3 linked regions of the Agarilytica rhodophyticola genome follow. Each later gene encodes a partner of the first gene's protein in a complex. Links are inferred from orthologs where the notes say so. Each region holds a gene or a part of one and is shown in the gene's direction. Other genes may lie near its edges.

Region 1 (6,628 bases):
ACTAATTTAAATCTTATTCAAAATTGTTTTTCTACTACGTATCGCTTTTAATTTACATATAACTCGCAACGAGTGCCTATATTTTGCCACCTAACGTTTAGGCAGCGCTCTTAGAGCTTTCTCTAGCTCTTCAGGCAAAGGCGCTGAAACGTCAATGCTTTCACCATTTTCTAGGGAAAATTGTAATGAAGACGCATGTAAGAATAGTCTGCGAAAGCCACAACTTTTCATCAGCTTATTGAACTCGTCTGTACCATATTTCTCATCCCCTACCAAAGGGTGCTTGGCATATTGGGCGTGAACACGTATTTGATGGGTACGACCAGTAATGGGCTTTGCCTTTACCAAGGTGCAGTCTTGATAGTAAGACACAACATCAAAAACCGTTTTCGAAGGTTTACCCTCCATATCAACACGGACAATACGCTCCCCACTTTTTAATTCATTTTTTTTAAGCGGCACATCAATAGTAGATTTTCTCTTGGACCAATGCCCTTGAACCAGCGCTAAGTAATTCTTCTCGATTCCCCCCTGCTCTCTTAAACGAGAATGAAGTTGACGTAACATCGAGCGTTTCTTAGCCAAGATAATACAGCCAGAGGTATCTCGATCTAATCTATGCACCAACTCTAGGTAATCATCATCACGAATCTGCCTTAATGCTTCAACCAGGCCCAAATTGATTCCAGAACCACCGTGGACAGCCAAGCCGGAAGGTTTATTAACAATGAGCAAACCACTGTTTTCAAATAAAATAGAAGATTGTAACAAAGCTTTCAGCTGGTCACCGGGCCTGGGGCTTGGAGTTTGCTCATTGAGACGTACGGGAGGTACTCGAACGATGTCGCCAGCCTGTAGCTTTCTTTCAGGTTTTGCCCGCCCTTTATTCACTCTCACTTCACCTTTGCGAATAATCCTATAGATCAAGGATTTAGGTGCTCCCTTGAGAATTCGAGAGAGATAATTATCTAACCGCTGCCCCATTTCATCAGGGGTAATGGTCAAAAACCGAACAGACTCAGACATAAACGACATATAACAGCTTAAGATTGAGTGGGCATGATACGCATTTTCCCGGATAAATCCCAAATTATCTCAAAGTCACCAGGAAAGATATCCGAAATATTCGCTTCATGCAGCGATTATGCCCATTATTTGAAAGGTCTTGACTTCAATGTTATATTGAAGCTAAGCCGGTATGTGAACGAACTAAATGACAACAACTACCGGTTCACGTTGAAAACAGCCGCAGCACATACACCATACGCTCCCGCTGATTCACGTTAAATGTTAGTTTTAGGTGTATGAACCATGTATTGTGGTTCACACAAATTTTAAACTCGCGCACAAACATGATCGCGAATTGTTGAGAATAAATAGGTTGTTGGGTCAATAGAAATCTTCGCCTGATACCCAGTTAATAAGTAATAAATTAAGTTACAACGTCGGTAGTTGTTTTTTGAGATCGCACAATTCACATGCGGTAAAGCTATGTAAGCCAGATGTCTTTATGCACTGACCTTACCCCCTTACCGTAGTTTGCGAAAGCTCATAATTATCTTAGTTAGAAATTATCTGGGTTAACGTTTGTCTGGGCTAGAAATGATCGGCATCAGTAGACATGTCGGTGCTTTCTATTATTCAACCTTAAATTGAAATTTAAAACGAGTATATAAATGTATACTCGTTCGAAAAAATATGCGTATACATAGGCAGCGCACTCGCTATCTATATAGCCAAGGCTTTCTTGTTGTCACAAACTAAGTTTACAACCTGAGCCGCTCTGTTGATTGTATTCGTAACTGTGTATTCACGTTTTAGTATCGTGAACTAGATACACAGTGTAATGCTTTTCAAAAGGTCAATTTTTGTTCCTGTGCGCCTCAACAATGAGCGATCTCTTAAGTGCCTACAAGAGATTTCTCTTACATGAAAAGAATGTTAATAAATGCAACGCAGCCTGAAGAGCTTCGCGTTGCCCTTGTCGATGGACAACGACTTTACGATTTAGATATTGAAAACCGACTCCGAGAACAAAAGAAAGCTAACATTTACAAAGGTAAAATCACTCGAATCGAGCCCAGCCTAGAAGCTGCTTTTGTAGAATACGGTGCAGAGCGCCATGGTTTTCTCCCCCTCAAAGAAATTTCCCGCGAATTCTTCCTCAAAGACCCCAAAGAGATCGAAGGACGCATCCGGATAAAAGATGTGGTCAAAGAAGGTATGGAGGTTATTGTCCAGGTAGACAAGGAAGAGCGAGGCAACAAAGGTGCTGCTCTCACCACTTTCATAAGCTTGGCCGGGCGTTACTTGGTACTTATGCCTAACAATCCCAGAGCAGGCGGAATATCGCGCCGCATTGATGGCGATGATAGAGCAGAACTTAAAGACGCATTGGGGCAAATTGATGTGCCTAAGGGAATGGGCGTTATTGTTCGCACAGCCGGCGTTGGTCGCAGGGCAGAAGAGCTACAATGGGATCTTAATTATCTAATCAAGCTTTGGGCAGCAATCAAGGAGGAGTCAAGCACTTCATCAGCCCCTCACTTCCTGTTTCAAGAAAGCAACGTCATTATTCGCGCAATTCGTGACTATTTGAGACCCGATGTAGGTGAAGTTATCATTGATAACCGTGAGGCCTACGACCTCGCTTGCGCTTTTGTGCAGCAAGTGATGCCCAATTACACTAACAAAGTCAAGTATTACGAAGAACAGCTGCCCCTATTCAACCGTTTTCAGATCGAGGGACAGATAGAAACCGCATTTGAGCGAGAAGTTAAACTACCTTCTGGTGGCTCTATCGTCATTGACGTCACCGAAGCACTGGTGAGTATCGACATTAACTCTTCACGCGCCACAAAAGGTGGCGACATTGAAGAAACTGCAGTACAAACCAATCTAGAAGCTGCAGATGAAATCGGCCGACAGTTGCGTTTACGCGATATCGGCGGCTTAGTTGTTATCGATTTCATTGATATGCACCCAGTAAAAAACCAAAGAGCTGTGGAAAATCGAATGCGTGATGCGTTATCCGTTGATAGAGCTCGTGTTCAGGTTGGCCGCATCTCACGTTTTGGCCTTTTGGAAATGTCTCGTCAACGTCTAAGACCTTCTCTTGGCGAGACCATGTCTAAAGTATGTCCACGCTGCGGAGGACAAGGCACAATACGAGGCACAAAATCCCTTGCTCTATCTATTTTGCGCTTGCTAGAGGAAGAAGCCCAAAAGGAAAGAAGCGCCGAGATTCGTGCAGTAGTGCCAGTTCCAGTGGGCACCTTCTTACTCAATGAGAAACGCAAGGCTATCTCAGATATTGAAACAAGGCATGATACTCGTGTGGTAATTTTACCCAATAGCGAACTCGTCACGCCCCATTTTGAAGTGCAGCGCTTACGAGATGACGATCTTGAATCGGTGGAAACTAGCTACAAAATTGACATGTCTAATGAGGATGTGCCAGTGGAAGCTCCTGCTAACAATGTGTCTACCACAGGCATCCCCAAGCCTGCGGTACAGCAGCTACCGCCGGCAGAGCCAGCACCACCCCAGCGTCAAGCTCCTGGCTTAATTGAAAAGATTATTACTTTGCTAAAAGCACTCTTTAGCGGTGAGGATAAAAAGCCAGTTAAGAAAGGCAAAAAGGGATCCAATAGAAATAACCAGAGAAACTCTAATAATGCCCGTCGCAATCAAAATCGTCGCAAAAACAATAATCGACGTCGAGACGACGACAATATAACGGACAATTTGTCAGGCAAACCCCCAGAACAAGCAAAGAACAAGCGCCAATCTAATGATGGACAACAAGGGCGCAATAAAAACCGTCAGCGCAAGCAGGACAATAATAAATCCCGCAATGATGATGAGAAGAATCTCAATAACGATGAATCTCAGAACGGCAAGAGCAATAAGCCTCCTCGCCGTCCCGCTAATCGCAAAGCTAAATCTCAGCAGAAACAGCGGGGACCAGTACCTGAATCAGCTCAGGAAAATACGGATAGTAATGAACAGGCATCTCAAAATAAGCAGCAAGTAAAAGAGAAAACGGTAAAAAATGATAATCGTGCGGCGTCAGCAGTAGAAGAATCCTCTTCTAAAGTTAATTCCTCACAGAAAAAGCCGGCAAAAAAGCCTAGCCAACCGAAACAAGTGGCAAAAGGCACTGCAGATGCACAAATAAGTACCGAGCCAGGAGCACACGAAACACCTGTCAGTACCAATACAAACTCTGAAGCTAAATCTGAAGCTAAAAAAGAAAAACAAGAAGCGCCCCAAAGCGGCATAGAAGATACACAAACTGAAGCTAGCATCGACTCGCCTATAAATGAAGTCGTGGCTGATAGAGAGCAAAATGAAGAGATTAATCTTTCCACTCAAGCACCAAAGCCGACTCAAGTAGAGACTGCTGTAGATAGTGCGGCACCAAAAAGTGAAGAAGAAGCTCAGGAAGCTACCCCGCTCCCGAGTGTTAAAGCCGTTGAAAAGCAGGTTAGTCCCGATATATCCGGTCAGACGGATAAAGACATTTCGGTAACTGAGCCAGCGCAAGCGCCTAAAACTATTCAAGCTGAGACAAGCAGCACTGAGATGCAGCCTGAACCTCAACAGGTAGCACGCAAGTTTTCACGACCTGCAAATGACCCAAGGCAATCGCCCAAGCCGGTGGCCACAACTGAAGTGACCACAGTTACAACGGCAGCAAAAATGAGCCACGCCCTCGATACAGCAACACCAGCAGCGATAGAGAGAAAGCCACGAAACATCGCTCGTCCGGCTAACGATCCGAGAGTAAGCAGTTCAGAAAAGCAACAAGTAGAGGATAAAACATCTCAAACTACTGCAGAATAGTTTTTTTTATAAAAAACATAAGGTTATCGCTTGTGCCTCGCGAAATCCTATGTATAATCTGCGTCCTCGAAAGGTGGGGTGGCTGAGTGGTCGAAAGCGGCGGTCTTGAAAACCGTTGAGTGTAACAGCTCCCAGGGTTCGAATCCCTGCCCCACCGCCATAACTTAGAAGCCTACCCTACACAGGTAGGCTTTTTTTATGCCCGACAAATTGCTAGCAGTAGCCCCTAGAAAGTTTCGCAACGTTAAAAGTCAGAGCCACCTTTCCCCTATATTGGATAGGGTTTTTTAAAGGCTAAAGAAGTCCAATCACCGCTATTAAATAATGTGGGCAATATCGCACATGATTTACCGCATTTTACGCATATGCAATTACCTCACTATTGATAAAATATCGCTGTAATATGCCACGTTAGTTTTTATACAAGTTAGTCTAGCTGACTGTTAAAAAGTAGGAGTATGTAATGAAGGACACTGTTTTTAAAGACTTACAGCAGGTTTACGACGAGCTTCAGCAGCAAATGCATCATCTGAAGTTAAACCCAGCAAAGAAAGAGCGAGAAGTTATTATCTCCGACCTAACGGAAGAACAGATATGGCTTATGCTAAAAAGAGAGGGTCGCTCATTTGCCTTAGAAGCTTAAATTTTCAAACCGCCAAAAAGAACAAGAAACGAACAGCCACCAAAGCTAGTGGTATATACAAAACAAAGTCGAACCTTATAATACTTAGTGACACCTATAACTAGAATAGTATAAGTTATTGTTATCAAAGCGATTAATTATACGCCTTACGCTAACTTTACCTTAGTTAAAGTACCGTGGGAAAGCATGCCAAAGCTTGAAATTCTAATACTTATACCCAATATTTAGTTCAACAAGGCAAACTTTTATACTAAGTATTTGTCGAAAGTCATAGTTAAGCCTTTGAATACAGGCGGCTTGTTTGTATTATTAGGTTATATTTTTACGATAGGACGGAGATAATCTATGCAAAAGCTTTATTCTCAAGCGGGTACTGTAAGCGACTCGACAGAGGTGAGTAAAGTATTACGAAACACTTACACTCTTTTAGCAATGACAATTGCTTTTAGTGCGTTTACAGCTGTTATATCAATGGCTATGAATGTTCCTTACCTCGGATTATTCATGCTTCTGCCCTATTTCGGATTACTGTACGCCGTTGAAAAGACTAAGAACAGCGGTTGGGGTATCGTGTGGGTATTTGCACTTACCGGTTTCCTCGGGTTTACTATCGCCCCGATTCTTAACTACTACGTAAGCTCTATGGGTTATGCGCCAATTTTAACGGCACTGGGCGGAACCTCGATTATATTCTTTGGTTTGTCTGGCTATACGTTGGTAACACGTAAAGACTTCAGCTTTATGGGCAACTTTATAATGGTCGGTATCCTAGTTGCGTTTGTTGCTGGCATCGCTAATGTATTTTTTAATATCTCCGGTCTAAGTCTGGCCGTTAGCTGCATGTTTGCTGTACTTTCCTCACTGTTGATTATGTGGCAAACCAGTCAAATTATTCATGGCGGCGAGAGAAATTATATCTCTGCAACAGTGACTTTATACGTATCGCTATACAACATATTTTTATCATTGCTACATATACTAGGTGTTACTAGCGACGACTAGATATGGGCCTAGCGTATTTTGTAAAGCCCCGCTCTTGCGGGGTTTTTTATTTGTTATGAAGTTCTCGATAGTCGTTAGTGCCCATCCCCATTCAGCCGTTGCTGAATCCGCTCTTCATTTCTGCCGTGAGGTTAT
Region 2 (2,786 bases), 1.7 Mb from region 1 along the record:
ATTTTTGATGCGACCCATGCATTACAATGTCGTGATCCGCTGGGCGCGGCCTCAGGCGGCCGGCGCCATCAAACAGCTGAGCTTGCTCGCGCAGGCATCGCTGTGGGACTTGCGGGGCTATTTATTGAGGCCCACCCCAATCCCGATCAAGCTAAATGCGATGGCCCTAGTGCTCTTCCCCTGGATAAGCTCGAGCCATTTTTAGCACAAATGAAAGGGGTTGATGATCTCATAAAAAATCTACCGCCATTAGATATTAATTAAATTAGGCCACAAGCCTAATAAATAAATACCAAGGAAAAGGAATAAGACTATATCGACTATCCGTCAATTCAGTCTTCTACAAACATAAGCAAGTGCAGAAAACACGACACTAAAATAGTGAGGGACACTATTTTTTAAGTAGGTAAAAGAACAGCAAGCACAGGAAGTGCGCCATTGACCGAAGGTCAATGCGAGCCCTCTAAAATCAAGGATTTCCGCGCAGTAGCCACATGGATGTGGTGTATTAGGGCAATGCAGGAGCAATTGCCGATCTGCCAGATTTTGGAGGGCGACCAAAAAAATAGTGAGGGACACTATTTTTTTAAGTAGGTAAAAAGAACAGATTTCCAATTCATTAAGACAATAGAGAGAATGTTGTATGAGTAAAATAGCGGATGTTAGAGGTTTTGAAGTGATGGACTCTCGCGGCAACCCCACAGTTATGGCTGAGGTTGTGCTTGATTCAGGTGTTATCGGCAGTGCATGTGCACCGTCAGGCGCATCTACCGGCTCACGTGAAGCCCTTGAACTTCGTGACGGTGATAAAGCACGTTATCTTGGCAAAGGTGTCTTGAAAGCGGTTGCCAATGTCAACGATAACATTAAGCCTTTATTGTTAGGTAAAGATGCCAACGAGCAGCGTCAACTCGATACTATTATGATCGATGCCGACGGCACAGAAAATAAGTCTCAGTTTGGTGCCAATGCTATTCTGGCTGTATCCTTGGCGGCTGCTAAAGCGGCAGCGGCAGATAAAAAGATCCCACTTTATCAGCACATCGCACAAGTTAATGGTACAGAAGGTAAGTACACCATGCCTGTGCCTATGATGAATATTATCAACGGCGGTGAACACGCAGATAACAATGTTGATATTCAAGAATTTATGATTCAGCCAGTTGCTGCCAGCACGTTTAGCGAAGCGTTGCGTATGGGAGCCGAAGTTTTTCATAGCCTGAAAAAAGTATTATCTGGCCGAGGATTAAATACGGCAGTTGGTGATGAAGGCGGATTTGCTCCAGACTTACCATCTAACGAAGCTGCACTTGCTGCTATTGCTGAAGCGGTAAAAAATGCTGGCTATGAATTAGGTAAAGATATTACGCTAGCTCTCGATTGTGCTTCATCTGAATTTTATAAAGATGGCGTGTACAATATGTCCGGTGAAGGTAAGACTTTCTCTGCACCAGAATTCTCCGATTACCTCGCGGAACTTGCCGGCAAATATCCGATTTTATCCATTGAAGATGGTATGGATGAGAGTGATTGGGATGGCTGGGCTGATTTAACCCAAAAGATTGGTGATAAAGTTCAACTTGTCGGTGACGATTTGTTTGTTACTAACACCAAAATTTTACAAGAAGGTATCGACAAAAAGATCGCCAACTCTATCTTGATTAAATTCAATCAAATTGGCTCTTTAAGTGAAACTCTCGATGCGATTAAAATGGCACAAGCTGCAGGTTATACCGCAGTGATTTCTCATCGTTCAGGGGAAACCGAAGATACCACCATCGCCGATTTAGCTGTGGCCACAGCTGCAGGTCAGATCAAAACGGGCTCCCTATCTCGCTCAGATCGTATTGCGAAATACAATAGACTGTTGCGTATCGAAGCAGAACTTGGTGAAAACGCTGCTTACCGTGGTCGTGCCGAATTTAAGTAGAATTTGCTAAAATGTGCGAAACGTAACACATATATAAAGGGCCAGCATTGCTGGCCTTTTTCTTTATTGGGATTTATGTGTTACTTTTAAGAATAGGATTAACTAAATTTTCTCATTTATGAAGTTTTTGCTTGTTACGCTAACGCTGATCGTACTAGGACTACAATATCGTTTTTGGGTAGGCGATGGCAGTCTTGCGCATGTAGTACGATTGAATGATGACATTGAACGTCAACAAGCTGAAAACGATCGCCTGAAGGAGCGCAATCGTTTACTAGCGGCGGAAGTGGAAGCTTTAAAAAGCGGCACTGAAGGCATAGAAGAGCGCGCACGTCACCAAATGGGTATGATTAGAGAGGGCGAAACCTTTTTTCTAATCGTTAACGAAAGCCCCTGACAGCAATATTTCCCCGACACTACACATCTCGATACTCGCACTTTATTTGTCACTTTTAACGTAGCTCAGCCATGAAGAACATTGCTTCTTAGGAGCAATAGAAGCCATTCACAGTAGGGTCAACAGGCCCTAGATACCTGATCGTTAACAACTGACAATTAACACGTCTTAATGAACTATTGCCTCGCTATCTATCACTTACAACCATAAGTTTTAAACACTTAAGAACGTCTTAATTTAACCATAACACTTATATTATTGAAGGCTATGCTCAACTACATAAAGAATAATCCAACCATTACCTCGGCGCTTGATACTTTGGGGCGAATAGCTTCTGAGGTAAAAAACACATTAAAAGATCTTATAAAGTCTGTCAGAGCTGCAGCGCCTATGCTCATTTCAGCTGGCACACAGTCTTTACTGTCTGCGGCCGGTTCAGCGCCTACCCAAAATAACATT
Region 3 (2,932 bases), 1.5 Mb from region 1 along the record:
GTCGCTAATACTGAATGCCCGCCTAAAGCGGGCATTTTTTATTGTGCTCATATCGTCAATATTCTTGTAATTCTATATTAAGCTTCATAATAGATAGCTTCGTATATTAAAGAAATTTGTGACAAAACGTTGAGGATTGAAGAATTAAGGATAATAAGGATAAATAGAAGAAAAATCTGAATGATCTCAACTCATAGGATTAACAAAAAGAATAAGAAACTAAGAAGAATACCTTAAGAATAAGATACTAAATTAGCTTATACGTGAATTACTAAGTTGGTATGTATTCTAGTTTTTGTATTTATAAATTGTAGACAAATGCTCTGTGCAATGGGGCACGAGCGAATAAAAGGATAAAAAAGTGAATCCAGTAATAAAACAATTCCAATATGGTAACCAGACCGTTACCTTCGAAACTGGCAGAATTGCTAGACAGGCCACAGGAGCTGTATTAACAACCGTCGGTCAGACTAGCGTATTGACAACAGTAGTCGGTGCCAAAGAGGCAGCACCAGGGCAAGATTTCTTTCCATTGTCAGTTCACTATCAAGAAAAAGCCTATGCGATAGGTAAAATTCCAGGTGGTTTTTTCAAACGTGAAGCTCGTCCTTCCGAGAAAGAAACATTAACCTCGCGTCTAATTGACCGCCCAATTCGTCCATTATTTCCTGCGGGCTTCTTAAATGAAGTACAAGTGGTCTGTACTGTTGTTTCTGCAGAAAAAGACGTTGATCCAGATATCGCCGCGATGTTGGGTACATCAGCAGCTCTTGCTATTTCAGGCATTCCTTTCAATGGCCCGATTGGTGCAGCGCGTGTGGGTTATTCTGAAGCCGATGGTTACCTTCTTAACCCAACTTATAGTGGTCTTGAAGCCTCTGAATTAGACATGGTGGTAGCTGGTACTAAAGATGCTGTTTTGATGGTGGAATCTGAAGCTAACGAATTGCCAGAAGACATTATGCTAGGCGCAGTACTTTATGCTCACCAAGAAATGCAAAGTGCTATCCACGCAGTCAACGAGCTTGTCAAAGATGCTGGTAAGCCACGTTGGGAGTGGACTGCTGCGGCAGAAAACGAAAGCTTAACTGCTGTTGTTAAAGAAAAATACGCTGCGCCAATTGGCGATGCCTACCTCATTACTGATAAAGCTGATCGCTATGCTCGTCTCAATGAACTGCGCACACAAGCAGTAGAAGAGCTTGTGAATGATGATTCTGATCACAATGGTGATGATGTTAAAAAGATATTTGGTAAAATTGAGAAGCAAATAGTACGTAGCCGTGTAGTCGCTGGCGAGCCTCGTATCGATGGTCGTGATACCAAAACTGTGCGTCCATTACATATCGAAATTGGTGTTCTACCTCGCGTACACGGTTCTGCACTATTTACTCGTGGTGAGACCCAAGCTATGGTGGTTTCCACCTTGGGTTCTGCACGCGATGCACAGGTAATCGATGCCTTAGAAGGTGAGCGCAAAGATAACTTTATGTTGCACTACAACTTCCCTCCATACTCGGTAGGTGAATGTGGACGTATGGGAGCAACCGGACGCCGTGAAATTGGTCATGGTCGTTTAGCTCGCCGTGGTGTTGCTGCAATGCTGCCAAAAGAAGAAGACTTCCCTTACACCATGCGTGTGGTCAGTGAAATTACTGAGTCTAATGGTTCGAGCTCGATGGCTTCCGTGTGTGGCGCAAGCTTGGCATTGATGGATGCTGGCGTACCCATCAAAGCACCGGTTGCGGGTATTGCTATGGGCTTGGTTAAAGAAGACGATGGCTTTGCTGTACTAACCGATATTCTTGGTGATGAAGACCACCTTGGCGATATGGACTTTAAAGTTGCTGGAACGTCTGATGGTATTACAGCCTTGCAAATGGATATCAAAATTGAAGGTATCACCGAGGAAATTATGGAGACAGCGCTTGAGCAAGCTTTAAATGCGCGTTTGCATATTCTGAGTGAAATGAACAAAGTTATTGCCAGCCCTCGTAAGGAGCTAAGCGATAGTGCACCTCAGTTCCATACGATGAAAGTTCACCCAGACAAGATTCGCGATATTATTGGTAAAGGTGGTGCGACTATTCGTTCTATCACTGAAGAAACGGGAGCCTCAATTGACATCGACGACGATGGCACTGTTAAGATCTACGCCGATAACGGTGAAGGTCTCAATCAGGCTATATATAAAGTTAATGAAATCACTGCTGAGGCCGAAATTGGTAAAGTTTATAAAGGTAAAGTAGTACGTATTGTCGATTTTGGTGCATTCGTTAATTTCCTACCGGGTAAAGACGGCTTAGTGCATATCTCACAAATTGCACACGAACGTGTACAAAAAGTAGAAGATCACTTGGAAGTTGGTCAAGAAATCGATGTAAAATGTATGGACATTGATCAGCGTGGTCGTATCAAGCTTTCGATTAAGGAGCTACTGGAAAAACCAGTCGAAGAAGCACAAGAGCAAGCTGCAGAATCTTCGGACGAATCTGAACAATAAAGTTTTTGCAGTTGTACGGTTGTATTAAGCTTAAAAAGCTCGCTTTACGCGGGCTTTTTTTGTGATTGGGTTGAGGATCTATAAACGGGAAAAATGAAGATATTCTGGTTAGTTATTGTTCTGTTATATATGGAATGCATTAATAAGGCTAGTGCTCAAGCACTTCCTAAATGGGAAGCAGGTCTTGGCTTAGGTGGTCAAGTTCTGCGTGACTATCGTGGTTCCAAGGAAGGGCAAGTAAACGCTTTCCCTTTTCCATTTGTGATTTATCGCGGCGATTTTATAAAAGCTGATCGAGGTGGTGTGCGAGGAGAATTCCTGACCAATGATCGCATAGAATTTACTGTAAGCGGTGAGGCTGCGCTTAATGGGCAATCTGAAGATAATGAACTGAGAGAAGGAATGCCTGAGCTGGAATCAGCATTTGAG

Evidence for each region.
Region 2: the proteins of rne (region 1) and eno are in contact, whole or in part, in a solved structure (PDB 2FYM), measured with the Escherichia coli proteins. The link is inferred for Agarilytica rhodophyticola from one-to-one orthologs.
Region 3: the proteins of rne (region 1) and pnp are in contact, whole or in part, in a cryo-EM structure (PDB 9QH0), measured with the Escherichia coli proteins. The link is inferred for Agarilytica rhodophyticola from one-to-one orthologs.

The regions. Positions count from the first base shown.
Region 1 is NZ_CP020038.1:2,874,546-2,881,173, reverse strand. Bases 1,610-5,048 are described here. They hold rne (ribonuclease E), read left to right. Parts: upstream 1,610-1,929; coding sequence 1,930-4,848; downstream 4,849-5,048. In the rest of the region: 23S rRNA pseudouridine(955/2504/2580) synthase RluC, read right to left, coding at 91-1,026; BVC89_RS12305 (hypothetical protein), read left to right, coding at 5,312-5,491; BVC89_RS12300 (Bax inhibitor-1/YccA family protein), read left to right, coding at 5,837-6,493; BVC89_RS12295 (DsrE family protein), read left to right, coding at 6,549-6,628. UniProt on the Escherichia coli protein: Endoribonuclease that plays a central role in RNA processing and decay. Required for the maturation of 5S and 16S rRNAs and the majority of tRNAs. Also involved in the degradation of most mRNAs.
Region 2 is NZ_CP020038.1:1,208,240-1,211,025, forward strand. It holds eno (phosphopyruvate hydratase), read left to right. Parts: upstream 1-643; coding sequence 644-1,930; downstream 1,931-2,786. Other genes in the region: kdsA (3-deoxy-8-phosphooctulonate synthase), read left to right, coding at 1-264; ftsB (cell division protein FtsB), read left to right, coding at 2,049-2,327; BVC89_RS05130 (tetratricopeptide repeat protein), read left to right, coding at 2,595-2,786. UniProt on the Escherichia coli protein: Catalyzes the reversible conversion of 2-phosphoglycerate (2-PG) into phosphoenolpyruvate (PEP). It is essential for the degradation of carbohydrates via glycolysis.
Region 3 is NZ_CP020038.1:1,385,532-1,388,463, forward strand. It holds pnp (polyribonucleotide nucleotidyltransferase), read left to right. Parts: upstream 1-361; coding sequence 362-2,503; downstream 2,504-2,932. Other genes in the region: rpsO (30S ribosomal protein S15), read left to right, coding at 1-8; BVC89_RS05920 (MipA/OmpV family protein), read left to right, coding at 2,597-2,932. UniProt on the Escherichia coli protein: Involved in mRNA degradation. Catalyzes the phosphorolysis of single-stranded polyribonucleotides processively in the 3'- to 5'-direction. Also involved, along with RNase II, in tRNA processing.